2 regions of the Paenibacillus sp. FSL F4-0087 genome follow, and region 1 is predicted to be linked to the other one. Evidence: predicted binding sites of a transcription regulator. Region 1 holds the regulator's gene; the other holds the start of a gene.
The links. Region 1 encodes LexA, which represses DNA repair genes until DNA is damaged. Its sites were predicted from a motif close to CGAACATATGTTCG; they were not measured.

Region 1 (7,096 bases):
ATAAAATAAAAGCGTTTTCGATCAATGCTTATCATCTCTTCTTTTTGTAGAAGACAAGTAATCAGATGCACTTCACCCCCACCTGCAGAATAAACCAAACCAATGTAAGCGATATCAATTTTGAAAATCATTAGAGGGTCAAGATGCTTCCCCTCATTTTCGTACTAACCACTTCATGTTGCCTTTCCAGAACTAGATAGTTTACTTCGATTATGTAAAGCGCTTACAAAAGATGTGAAAATTATAGCGAATAACTCCCGTTTCCACTTCATTCAAGTAAGTCAACAGATATTCGCTGTATTCATTCGCATACTAGTCATACTAGTATGTTAGTTATATTCTAAATCAGTAGTTCTATAATTTCAATAACTTTTAGTAAAAAAAATTATATTTTGTTATTATGGTATAGTTCAAACTGTCCCAAAACAAAAAAACATTGTTAGGTTTTATGGATAAAATACATCTCACAAAACCTAACAATGTTTGAGTAGTGCACTAAAAATACGGTTTATGATGCACTTATTGAGAATTCAGCAATGATTCGTTCCAATTCGGATAAATGCTTGATTTGATGGTCAGGCACATACGATTCGGTGTTCTCTTTATTCTCGCGGTTAATCCAAACAGATTGAATACCTGCAGACAACGCTCCACGGATATCAGTTGTAAGCTTATCTCCAACCATCATACTTTCCTCAGGTTGAACTCCCAGCTTACTCAATGCGTGTTCGAAGATCGAAGGATCAGGTTTTCCTTTACCGAACGTACCCGAGATAATAATTTCATCGAAAAAAGGAGCCAATTCAGGAACGCCATCAAGTTTCTCTTGTTGTAAAGCAGGACAGCCGTTGGTTAAAAGCAAAAGCTTAAACTTCCCTTGCAGATGACTCAATGTTTCCATCGTTTCTTCATAGACATGGGGTCTTAATCTCCGCTCAGCCCCAAATTGTGAGGCAAGTCGTTCCGCCAGATCTTCACGATCAACACCCAATTTTAACAAGCCGCGACGCCATGACTCTTTACGATATGCGGGTGCAAGTTGCTCCAACTGGCGAAACTCCGGCTGATCGCCACCTGTGAAGTTAGCCCAAAGACCTTCAAACGGGTTAATCCCAATCATTTTGGTAAACGAAAAAGTTTCATAAGATTCATACAGATTACGTGCCTCATTACGAACAGCCTCTTCAAGGTCTTCGGGTTTAATACCCGTCTCTTGAGCTGCAATCAGGCAAGTCTCATGGAAGGCTTCTCGAACACTGCGCTCATCCCACAGTAAAGTATCATCTAGGTCGAACAAAATCGCTTTTAACGCCATTTCGGTCATCTTCCCCTTTATGCAATAATTACTTTTTCTCGTATGTTTCCACGGTGATCTGATGTGCTTTGGCGAATTTCAGAAGACGTTCAGTGATTGCATCGGTATCATAACGATTAAGTAGTTTGGTAAATACCCATCTCTTACCTCGTGCATTATGCTCAATTACAACCGTACCTGGCTCAATTCTGAATTTCACGATATCATCGACTCCAATTGAACGCTCGCGGTTCCCTTTTGTCGTCAAAATCCGATTACTTCCTATTTTGACATAAGGGCGACGGAGCATGAAGATGACTGCCAAAAATACGTACAGCAACATGGTCACCCAGTCCCAAGTGGTCATCGGAGCTTTGACAAGAAATGTACTCATAAAGAGGTACAGGAATGCTAGTCCGATCAGAAAAATAGGAAACAGAAGGCTGCGTCCTTTAAATACGTCCTCACCTGGTGTACCGGAAATCGGTTTACCGCTTTTTTTGCGTTGCTGATTCAACTGCTTAGAATTTTTCCGAACCGTTCTCTCGAACGAACGCGACATGAGAATCCCCCTTAGATGTTCTTTGTATCGGCTTACATAACTGCAAACCAACATTTCCCCCTATAATTTGCAACCTCTAGATAACAGGAAGAAACCTAAATATCATATTGATATCATTAGGTTTCCTTAATGTTTGAGTTTGCCTTGGTGGCCCTGATCGTTCTCATCATCTACAATTTCAATCGAATCCAGTTGCTGTCTGAAATTGCTTCGAATGTTATTCAAATAGATTTCTCTAAGCTTGGCACGCTCTGCAAGCTCTTCCTCTGTCAATCCAGTGGATTTTTGCTTACGGGCCAATTCATTAATACGTGCTACCAGACTATCTATATCCAAGCTTGTCCCCTCCAAAAATACAAAGTCTTATTAACTTTGACATGATAAGGGCAGCTTGTCAAGCTGACATGCATTAGTGCGTGTGGATATGCAGTCTTATTCTGTGATTTGAGGCAGTATTAAGACTTGCCCCACTTGTATTGAAGTTGACTGAAGTTGATTCACTTTCTTAATTGCTTCTATATATACACGTGTATCCATTGTTTCAGGTTTGTGATCTAATGATATACTCCATAGTGTATCTCCTTGTGAAACTGCCATCTTCCCTCCAGGCAATAAATCGTTCTCATTGCCAGCGAACACAGTGAGTACTGTACTGCATCCAACCAGTATAATTAAGCTTACGATTATTAATTTCAAGACCCAAGTTGGGACATTACCTTTTACAAAAACCTTCTTAAAATTCCTTATGTTAGTTTCAACCACTTCTGAACGCACCGGTTCGTAAATGCTTTGATAAGTAGAATATCTCATTAAATATCGACCTCCAAACGTTTGTTCCTATCCGTTGAAATCAATATAACACGAACACTTGTTTTGCACAATAACTTTTTAGAACAATTGTTCGCTTTTTTTTGTTGCATCCTACATTCCAATATCTTTCTTCTATTGAAAAGGGAACTGTCATTTGCAGTATTTGATTAGACCAAAAGAAAATTTTCATCTTAATTCGCAAAAAAACATTGATTTTATGGCATTTTATTTAGAACTTATGTTTGTACGAACGGAGGTTCTATGTTATAATTTTCCCAAACGTTACTAAAATGGGGTTGATACGGTATGTCGAAGATATCCAGCAGGCAACAGGCTATTCTGGAGTTTATACGCAATGAAGTCCGGTTGAAGGGGTATCCTCCTTCCGTACGCGAAATTGGTGAAGCCGTTGGATTGGCTTCCAGCTCTACAGTACATGGACATCTGGATCGTTTGGAGAAGAAAGGTCTGATTAGACGTGACCCAACCAAACCAAGAGCCATTGAACTTCTCAGCCAGGAAGAGTCAGAGCATTCACATCAGTTTGCTCACAGCGTTGCTCGCATTCCTGTCGTGGGTAAAGTTACTGCAGGGGTTCCGATCACAGCAACAGAAAATATCGAAGATTACTTCCCTCTTCCCACGCATTATGTAGGCGAACAGAAAGTATTCATGCTTTCTGTCGTAGGAGACAGTATGGTAGAAGCAGGCATTGTTAACGGAGACTATGTTATCGTACGTCAGCAGCAAACTGCAGATAACGGCGATATCGTAGTAGCCATGACTGAAGACGATGAAGCAACGGTAAAAACGTTCTACAAAGAGAAAGATCATATTCGTCTTCAACCGGAAAATTCGACTTTTGAACCGTTGCGTTTGAAACACGTTAGCATCCTGGGCAAAGTCATCGGCCTTTTCCGTGATATTCATTAATATGTATTCTAGTTTTACAGAAGTCTCACAATAAGATACTTAAAGAGGTTGTCCCGTTCAACGGGACAACCTCTTTTTTTCTTATACAATATATATTGTTCTACGTTAGTCGATTATTCGCTGCGTTTAAGAATGCTTTTATGATGAGAGAACACTTCAAAACTCTGTTGACCATGGTAAGAACCCATTCCACTTTCCCCTACGCCGCCAAACGGGAGATAATGTGATGTCATATGAGACAAGGTATCATTAATACAACCACCACCAAAAGAAACTTGATTCAGAACCTGATTCTGCAGATCCTCATCCTGAGTGAAGAGATATAATGCCAGTGGTTTTGGACGACGAACAATCTCATCTAGCATGGGATCGAGGTCGGTATACTTAAATACAGGAAGAATTGGACCAAAGATCTCTTCTTGCATCACTGGGGATTTCCAATCCAATTCCCCGAGAACTGTTGGTTCAATGAGCAGCTGATCACGCTCAGAACGCCCACCGATTATTGCCTTGCCATCTTGGAGCAAAACGGATAAACGATCAAAGTTACGTGCATTGACAATGTGCGGAAAATCAGCATTTTTCATCACGTCATCTCCAAATTTATCCTGAATTTCTGCAGCGATCAATTCAAGTAATTTGTCATGTACGTGCTCGTGTACAAGCAAATAATCCGGAGCAACACAGGTTTGCCCAGCATTCAGGAATTTACCGCGGACAATGCGCTGAGCCGCCAGCTTCAAATCCGCATCCTGATGAACAATGACCGGACTTTTACCGCCTAGTTCTAACGTAACTGGAGTCAAATGCTCAGCAGCTGCCTTCATAACAATACGACCAACACCTGTACTGCCTGTAAAGAAAATATAATCAAACTTTTCTTTCAACAATGCCGTACTCGTCTCAACTTCCCCTTCCATAACTGCCATGTACTCACTAGGAAATATCTCATGGATCAAATCATAAGTTAGACGTGACACGGCTGGGGTTAATTCTGACGGTTTTATAATGGCACAGTTACCCGCAGCAATGGCTCCAATTAGAGGGCCGAAAGCCAGCTGGAACGGATAGTTCCATGGTGCAATAATAAGAGCAACTCCATAAGGTTCAGGATAAATGAAGCTTGTGCCATCGGGTATAGCAGAATTTGTAGGTACAGGTTTTGGTGTAGCCCATTCCTTCAAATGTTCCAATGCAAAATCCAGTTCACCTAACACGATCCGAATCTCAGAGCCATAAGCCTCTGTTTCAGATTTATTTAGATCCGCACGAAGTGCGTCAAGAATACGTTGCTGATACTTCTCAATTCCCTGTCTCAATTGCTGAAGAGCACGAATTCGGTACTCAATAGACTTCGTTTGTCCTGTATAAAAAAATGTCCGCTGTGCGGCAACCAGTTGCTTCTCTTGTTCCATATTAACATCTCCAATTAATTGTTCAAAATTTAATTTTTAAAAACATAAATGAATTATAACGCAATTATATGAAACTATCAACATATAGATACTGTAAATACAGAGCAAACAATTTAAACATACTCTCGCTTCAACGATATGATCATATCTTAATTAACCATTCTATTTCTTATTGACTACATAAAAAGCCTCAACACTAATATGCCAAAACTTATGCTACGAATGCCAGCTTCCTCTTTACATTCTTATTCCCGTCCCCGTTTTAGTCAAACATAATGTATCCTTCCTTCCAAATGATGGGCACGTGTTCTGTCTATATTTTCTCTCACTGAATTTTTTCTTCATTATATATACTTTGAGGGAGGATCCACACTGACATCTCTTTATTAGAATAGGATTGACAAAAAAGGAGGTCATTGTTATAATCGCCCTCATATCTTAAGGAAGGATGATTCAGATGATTCGTCGTCTAAAAAAACTAAAGAATGTGGCTACCGCATCACGCTTCTAAGTTACTCAGAAATAAAACTTAGAAGCGAGGAAACTAAAATGAATATAAACCAATTTAATCACTGGTCTGAAATTAAGTATTTAAAGGATATTGTAACCAATCCATTAATCGAAGTCGGCGATTACTCTTATTACTCCGGTTATTATGATAACAATTCATCTTTTGAAGACGGATGTGTGAGATATTTATGGGGAGATGACAAATCCAGGAGCTTATTCAACCCCATTGAGGAATTTGGATGGCAAATAGATCGATTGATTATTGGTAATTATGTATGTATCGCAGCCGGTGTCGTTATTCTTATGGGAGGAAATAACAATCATCATGCGGAGTGGATCACTGTTTATCCGTTCGCTGATCAAATTAGCCATTCCTTCTCACCCAAGGGAGATACCATTATAGAAAGCGATGCATGGATCGGCATGAATGCAATGATTATGCCTGGTGTTACCATTGGTGAAGGTGCGATTGTTGCAGCAGGCTCAGTTGTAACAAAAGATGTCGCCCCTTACACGATAGTTGGTGGCAATCCTGCAAAAGAAGTTAGGAAGCGTTTCTCAGAAGAAGAAATCATGAAGTTAAAAGAAATGCGCTGGTTTGATTGGAAAAGAGAATCAATTGAAGCAGTCACTCACTTACTTTCTAGTTCTTCAATTAACGAGTTATATGAGCACTACTTATCAGAAATTAAGGACTGAGTTCCTATAGATATAAAGCTAGGTAGAATATTATTCTACCTAGCTTTTTTATATCTCCCGCCAAAAAAAAGAAAAACCCCTCAGCGCTAAAGCGCCAAGGGATTCAGCTATTAGTACAAAGTAATATATTGATCGCGTTCCCATTGGTGGACTTGTGTACGATACATGTCCCACTCAATTTCTTTCAGCTCGTAGAAGTGAGCCAGGGCGTGGTCGCCGAGAGCATCACAGATAACTTCGCTGCGGATCAATTCGTTCAATGCTTCTTTCAGGTCAGCCGGCAAGCTTGGAATGCCTTCTTCCACACGCTCTTCTTCTGACATGATGTAGATGTTACGGTCAATCGGAGCAGGTAAGGAAAGCTCACGTTTGATTCCGTCCAGACCTGCTTTCAATAAAACAGCCAAAGCCAAGTATGGGTTAGCAGCCGGATCCGGATTACGAACCTCAACACGTGTACTCAGACCACGGGAAGCTGGAATACGGATCATTGGGCTACGGTTACTGGCGGACCATGCTACATAACAAGGGGCTTCATAACCTGGTACAAGACGTTTGTATGAGTTCACAGTTGGGTTCGTAATTGCTGCAAACGCACGCGCATGCTTCAAAGTTCCAGCCATGAAGTGACGTGCAGTTTTGCTCAGACCCAGCTCGTCAGACTCGTCTACAAATGCGTTCACTTTGCCTTGGAACAAGGATTGGTTACAGTGCATACCAGAACCGTTCATACCAAACAGCGGTTTCGGCATAAAGGTAGCATGTAGACCATGCTGACGTGCAATCGTTTTAACAACGAGTTTGAACGTTTGAATCTGGTCTGCTGCTTTTAGAGCATCAGCATATTTAAAGTCGATCTCATGCTGACCTGGA
Region 2 (7,096 bases), 5.2 Mb from region 1:
AGCCCAGTCATCATCGTTTGCTGACTTTGTGAAAAGCAGTACATCTTCTGAAAGTCACCGGAACGTTAAAACGGTTTTGCGTTTGAACGGTTGACTTTATTTTTTGCGTTTTTACATAGTGAGAGCACTTTAGTGCTGATTGACAGTGAAACTGTACATTTCATGTTCCGGATGATGAATACGGGATTAAGATGAATGTTTGGAGTAATGGAGGATAAGAGGGAGGGCGTCTTGTGAATTTACCCAACCGGATTACGCTTGCACGAATTTGCTTAATCCCTTTTTTGATGGTGTTCCTGCTCGTAGATTTTCCGTTTTATCCAGAGCCGTTGCAATTGGGAAGTTTATCACTTCCGTATAATCAGTTGATTGCTGCTGTCATTTTTATCATTGCAGCAAGCACGGATGGAATTGATGGCTATCTGGCGCGGAAAAATAATATGGTCACCAACCTAGGGAAATTGCTTGATCCGCTGGCTGACAAGTTGTTGGTTACTGCGGTGCTGATTTCACTTGTGGAAATGGGCAAGTTGGATTCCTGGATTGCTGTGGTCATTATTAGTCGTGAGTTTGCGGTTACCGGCTTGCGTCAGATTGCATTATTGGATGGTTCGGTTGTTGCAGCAAGTGCCTGGGGCAAACTGAAAACCGTCGTGCAAATTGTGGCGATTGTGCTGCTGTTGTTGAATAATTTCCCGTTCTCATTTACGGGTATTCACATGGACGTTATTGCCGTTTGGGCTGCAGCGATCATTACAATTTGGTCAGGTATTGATTACTTTATCAAAAACAAAAATTTGCTTCATTTATCAAAAGCGTAACGTTTGAGGTTAAATGGGTAAGCATGAAGAAATCATTTGTACGAAGGGCAATAGGAAATTATCCTATTGCCCTTTGATCACTCACCACGTGTACAGGAGGATGCTGAATGAAGGCAGAAATCATTGCAGTTGGCACAGAATTGTTGCTTGGACAAATTGTGAATACCAATGCCCGATATCTATCCCGTGAATTGGCTGCGATCGGGATTGATGTATATTTCCAAACGGTGGTTGGTGATAACCTTAATCGACTAAGTGACGCTATTCGCATCGCCCAGGGTCGTGCAGACGTCATTTTATTTTCCGGGGGCATCGGTCCCACACAGGATGATCTGACCAAGGATGCGATCGCGGCGGTCTTGAACCGCAAGCTGCATATAGATCGAATGGCTATGGACAAAATCGAGAGCTTCTTCAGAGATCGTAATGTGGACATGACCGAAAATAATCGCCGTCAGGCGATCGTTATAGAAGGTGGGACACCGCTGGCGAACGAAACAGGCCTTGCCGCAGGAAATGCGATTTCCGACAATGGCAAACATTATGTAGTGATGCCTGGACCGCCGAAAGAGCTGATTCCAATGTTTGAACAGGAAGTTAAACCTTGGCTGTTCCAGCATGTACTAACAGAAGAAATGCCGATTTACTCAAAAATGCTGAAGTTTGCAGGGATCGGAGAATCGGCATTGGAAGACCGACTCCTGGATCTGATTGATACGCAGACAGATCCAACGATTGCTCCTTATGCCAGTGAGGGAGAAGTTACGGTACGTGTATCTACAAAGGCTCCAAGTGAGAGTGAGGCGAAGCTGAAGCTGGACGCAATGGAAGTTCAGATCCGGGAACGATTGCCAGAGCATCTCTACGCGAACGAGGATGTGCCTATAGAGTACACAATTGTAACGATGATGTCTGATATGGGTCTGACCCTTAGCGCGGCTGAGAGCTGCACAGGAGGGCTCGTCATGCAAAGTCTGACGTCAGTCCCTGGCAGTGCTTCGATGCTTAAGGGTGGAATAGTATGTTACTCCAATGAAATTAAGGAGAAGCTGCTCCATGTGCCACATGCCTACCTAGAAGGTGAAGATGCACCGGGCGCAGTGAGTCCGGAAGTCGCCAAAGTGCTGGCAGAACAGATTCGCATGATTGGGGATGCCGACTTCGGTCTGTCGGTTACAGGTGTAGCGGGACCTGGTTATTCTGAACGCAAACCACCAGGACTTGTTTTCATCGCTCTGGCTCAACGTGGTAAAGAGACAGAAATTCATGAACTGCGCATTAATGGCAATCGGGAGACGGTGCGGATCCGTTCAGCGAAGGCGATTCTTTACCGTTTGTGGCGCAAACTTGTGGAGATGGACTAGTTCATAGCTCGGATTGCATTTGCTAAGGCAAGCAAGTATAATAAAGGAAGACGGAAGAACCGTAGAATCAGGCTTTACAGCCTTGTTTACGGTTCTTTTTTCTGTTTAATGGAAAGTTTGCTTGAGGAAGAGGCGCCTCGGCCTTCACAAAAAAAACGAATGTATGTTCGAAAAAAAGCTTGGCAAACGTGTTAAAACAAGGTATCATTATCTTATAAACAGTAAAGGGTGTGAGCTTATTGTCAGACCGTCGTGCCGCGCTTGATATGGCGCTCCGTCAAATAGAGAAGCAATTTGGTAAAGGATCCATCATGAAACTGGGTGAGTCGACTCATATGCAAGTGGAAATCATACCCAGCGGTTCCTTAGCTCTGGATATTGCATTAGGAACAGGCGGCTTGCCTAAAGGCCGTATTGTTGAAATATATGGACCAGAATCTTCCGGTAAAACAACTGTAGCATTGCATGCGATTGCTGAAGTACAACGGGTGGGTGGACAAGCTGCATTTATCGATGCAGAGCATGCTCTTGACCCGCAATACGCAAGCAAACTGGGTGTTAACATTGATGAGTTGCTTCTGTCTCAGCCAGATACGGGTGAGCAAGGGCTTGAAATTGCAGAAGCGCTTGTACGTAGTGGAGCTGTAGATATTGTCGTTATTGACTCGGTTGCTGCATTGGTACCAAAAGCGGAAATTGAAGGCGAAATGGGTGATTCCCATGTCGGTTTGCAAGCACGTCTGATGTCTCAGGCGCTGCGTAAACTGTCTGGTGCAATCAGCAAATCCAAAACCATCGCAATCTTCATCAACCAGCTTCGTGAAAAAGTCGGTGTTATGTTTGGTAACCCGGAGACAACACCTGGTGGTCGTGCCCTGAAATTCTACTCTACAGTACGTCTGGATGTACGTCGTATTGAGAGTATTAAATCAGGCAATGACATCATCGGTAACCGTACTCGTATCAAAGTTGTAAAAAACAAAGTGGCACCACCGTTTAAACAAGCGGAAGTGGACATTATGTACGGTGAAGGTATTTCGAGAGAAGGCAGTATCATTGATATTGGTACAGAGCTGGACATCGTGAACAAAAGTGGTGCGTGGTACTCTTACGAAGGCGAGCGTTTAGGTCAAGGACGTGAGAACGCCAAGCAGTTCATGAAAGAGCATCAAGATATTGCTCAAGTAATCGAGCAAAAAATCCGTGTAGCCAGCAACTTGACTACTGCAGTTCCTGTGCCTACGACTGAAGATCAACAAAAAGAAGCGGCAGAAGAACAAGAATTGTTTGAAATTAACGAGTAATGCTCTGAATCCCCGAAACTTGTCTGAGTGATCTTGGCTCGATCTAGATCTAGGCTAATGGGGTAAGGTGTGCGCTCGCGCTGTCCAACAGCCTCTGTCCGAATGGGCAGGGGCTGTTAGTACGTTTTCTGTTAGGGAGAGGCCGGACATTGTTTCCGGCCTTTTGTATTACATCTGGTGTCTCTGTGAAATTACGCTCTAAACGTATGCAGTTTATCTGTGTTATCTCCGTCGGAGATCTGCTAATCGGATTCAAGAAAGTCTTTTGTTTTGTTCTGTGCTATCAGTAGACACCAGGTGATACAAGTATCAAATGATGTGGAAGGGGAGACCGAAATGGATCAACATGAAGATGATTTATATGAAGAAGCCAAGCTGGAGGGAATCTCCCAATTCCCGGATAACGAAGAACTTATCATTACACGAGTTGAACGAACGAAGAGCAGGGAAGCTCGTTACCGAATTACCTTTGGTTTATATTCAATTACGGTGCTTGAAGATGTAATGATTAAATATCGGATGACCCGGGGAAATACGTTTCTGAAAAAGGACTTGGAAGATATCATTATTGCTGACGAGCGACAGCGGACGTATGTGCAGTCTTTGCGATATCTGGAGCATAAACCCCGCACACGCCACGAATTAAGTCAGAAGCTGCGTCAGAAAGAGTTTGCTGCATCGTTGATTGAAGAGGCCCTGGATCGGCTTGAGCGGGAGAACTTGGTCGATGACGAACTGTTTGCGAAGGAATGGACTCGTCAGCGTATGGAGGGCCAGCGGAAGGGAAAACTGTGGATAAGGCAAGAGCTGCGTCAGAAGGGCATTGCCAATGAGCTAATTGCTGAAGCGCTGGAAGGTGTAAGTACAGATGCGGAATATGAGACGGCTCTAACCGCCGGACGCAAAAAATGGAATCAGGTCAAAGGAGACATCCAGGAGAAGAAACGTAAAACGCTTCCCTTCTTGATGCGACGAGGTTTTTCCATGGATATGGTGCGTCGGGTCGTGAATTGTTTAATTGAAGAAGACGAGGCTAAAGACCTCGAAGATGACGAAGCGTTGTTATGGGATTAGCAGACTGGACCCACTATACTGCATTCTCTTGACAATTTCTTTCGTCAAATACTAAAATGGACATGAGTCTGTAAGAAATGGACAACCCTTTTTCCTTCCAAAAAAGCGGTTTCTGTTTTTTAAGATTTATACCATTCATGATTATGGGTTCGCTGGAAACGGTGAATAGTACATGGAAGCATGTACATGTGAAATGAAAATCGGCGGGGGATCGCCGTGAGTATTCGTTATTCCCAAAAATATGTAAGGCTTGAAAACAACAAATTGACCCAAGGAGTGCCTTGGAGGAACCAACGAGGAGGTGAACAGTATGGACATCGTAATCACGATCGTTCTCGTTGTGGCCGCGCTCGTTATTGGGTTCGGAGTAGGGTATTTTATTCGCAAATCTCTTGCAGAGGCTAAAATCTCCAGTGCGGAACAAGCTGCCGTGCAAATCGTGGAGAACGCGAAGAAAGAGGCAGAGGCACTGAAGAAAGAAACGGTGCTGGAAGCGAAGGACGAAATCCATCGCATTCGCGCCGAAGCTGAAAAAGACACTCGTGAACGTCGGAACGAAATTCAACGACAAGAAAGACGATTGTTGCAAAAAGAAGAGTCGCTGGATAAAAAATTGGAATCACTCGAACGTAAAGAAGAGCAAGTGGCTAACAAAGAGAAACGAATTGATGAGACACAGCAGCAGATCGAGATGATCTACAAAAACCAGGTGACGGAGCTGGAGCGCATATCCAACCTCACTATGGAAGACGCACGCAGTATCATACTGTCCAACGTAGAACAGGAAGTTCGTCATGAGACGGCTCAAATGATCAAGGACATTGAACAGCAAGCGAAGGAAGAAGCGGACAAAAAGTCCCGCGAGATTATTACACTCGCTATCCAACGCTGTGCGGCTGACCACGTGGCCGAAACAACGGTATCCGTTGTTACTTTGCCAAATGAAGAAATGAAAGGCCGGATTATCGGTCGTGAAGGACGTAACATCCGTGCGCTTGAAACCCTTACAGGGATTGACCTCATTATCGATGATACGCCAGAAGCTGTTATTCTGTCGGGCTTTGACCCGATTCGCCGTGAAATCGCCCGTACTGCCCTCGAAAAACTGGTGGCTGATGGACGTATTCACCCGGCACGGATTGAAGAGATGGTGGAGAAATCCCGCAAAGAAGTGGATGAGCGTATCCGTGAATACGGTGAGCAAGCTACCTTTGAAGTGGGCGTGCATGGTCTGCATCCGGACTTGATTAAAATTCTGGGCCGGTTGAAGTTCCGTACAAGCTACGGTCAAAACGTCTTGAAACATTCGATGGAAGTCGCTTATCTGGCTGGATTGATGGCTGGCGAACTCGGAGAAGACGTAACCCTAGCAAGACGTGCAGGTCTATTGCATGACATTGGTAAAGCGCTGGATCACGAAGTGGAAGGATCACACGTCGAAATCGGCGTGGAACTAGCGAAGAAATACAAAGAACATCCGGTTGTAATCAACAGTATCGCGTCCCATCACGGGGATTGCGAAGCGACTTCGGTTATTGCCATGTTGGTTGGCGCAGCAGATGCGCTCTCCGCAGCAAGACCAGGCGCACGCCGCGAAACGCTGGAAACGTATATCAAACGACTGGAGAAGCTGGAAGAAATTTCGGAATCGTTCGAAGGTGTCGAGAAATCGTATGCCATTCAGGCCGGACGCGAAGTTCGCGTCATGGTACAGCCTGAGAAAATCGACGATGCTGAAGCCTTCCGCCTCGCACGTGACATCACGAAGATGATCGAGAACGAACTCGATTATCCGGGTCACATCAAGGTCACCGTCATCCGGGAAACCCGTGCGGTTGAATACGCAAAATAGAGCATTACGGAAAAGTGGCCGCAGTAGTGGGCCACTTTTCCTGTTGATAGCCTGTTAAAAGGCATTTTTATAATAAAATTGATGAGCAAGAGATAGAGGTCCTGCGAAGTTTCGGATGCTTTGAAGAAGGCTGCGCTTGGTAGGGATTAAGGAGGCAGTAAAATGAAAGTTTTGTTTATTGGTGATATTGTGGGGAATGTGGGGCGTAAGGCACTGAAGGAGAACTTGCCCTACCTCAAAACGAAGTATAAGCCACATGTGGTCATTGTAAATGGGGAAAATGCAGCGGCAGGCCGGGGAATTACTGGGGCCATTGCGAATGAATTTTTCAACTGGGGTGTGCATGGCATCACCCTTGGTAACCATACCTGGGACAATAAGGACATATTTGATTTTATAGATGATGAGCCACGTATGATTCGTCCTGCGAACTTCCCTCCGGGAACGCCAGGCAGAGGGTACACGGTAGTCAAAGGAGAAGGCAAGGAGCTGGCGATTGTCAACCTGCAGGGCCGGACGTTCCTGCCTGCTCTGGATTGTCCATTCCGCGTTGCCGATGAGATTGTGGATGAACTGCGTCAAGACCATAAATGCATACTAGTCGATATGCATGCTGAAGCCACGTCAGAGAAGATTGCCATGGGCTGGCATCTGGATGGACGTGCATCGCTGGTCGTAGGT

Region 2: a site for LexA is predicted at 2,342-2,355, ahead of recA (recombinase RecA). Genes of this name have one in related genera too.

Annotation. Positions count from the first base shown of each region.
Region 1 covers NZ_JBBODJ010000001.1:5,409,046-5,416,141, reverse strand. Annotated here, with positions in the region: gene MHB84_RS24945 (HAD family hydrolase) at 509-1,315, opposite strand; gene MHB84_RS24940 (hypothetical protein) at 1,344-1,856, opposite strand; gene MHB84_RS24935 (DUF896 domain-containing protein) at 1,983-2,192, opposite strand; gene MHB84_RS24930 (LysM peptidoglycan-binding domain-containing protein) at 2,289-2,666, opposite strand; gene lexA (transcriptional repressor LexA) at 2,973-3,599, shown strand; gene MHB84_RS24920 (aldehyde dehydrogenase) at 3,713-5,014, opposite strand; gene MHB84_RS24915 (CatB-related O-acetyltransferase) at 5,564-6,223, shown strand; gene glnA (type I glutamate--ammonia ligase) at 6,334-7,096, opposite strand, start outside.
Region 2 covers NZ_JBBODJ010000001.1:225,606-232,701, reverse strand. Annotated here, with positions in the region: gene pgsA (CDP-diacylglycerol--glycerol-3-phosphate 3-phosphatidyltransferase) at 234-821, shown strand; gene MHB84_RS01155 (competence/damage-inducible protein A) at 929-2,185, shown strand; gene recA (recombinase RecA) at 2,425-3,489, shown strand; gene MHB84_RS01145 (regulatory protein RecX) at 3,826-4,563, shown strand; gene rny (ribonuclease Y) at 4,874-6,415, shown strand; gene MHB84_RS01135 (TIGR00282 family metallophosphoesterase) at 6,578-7,096, shown strand, end outside.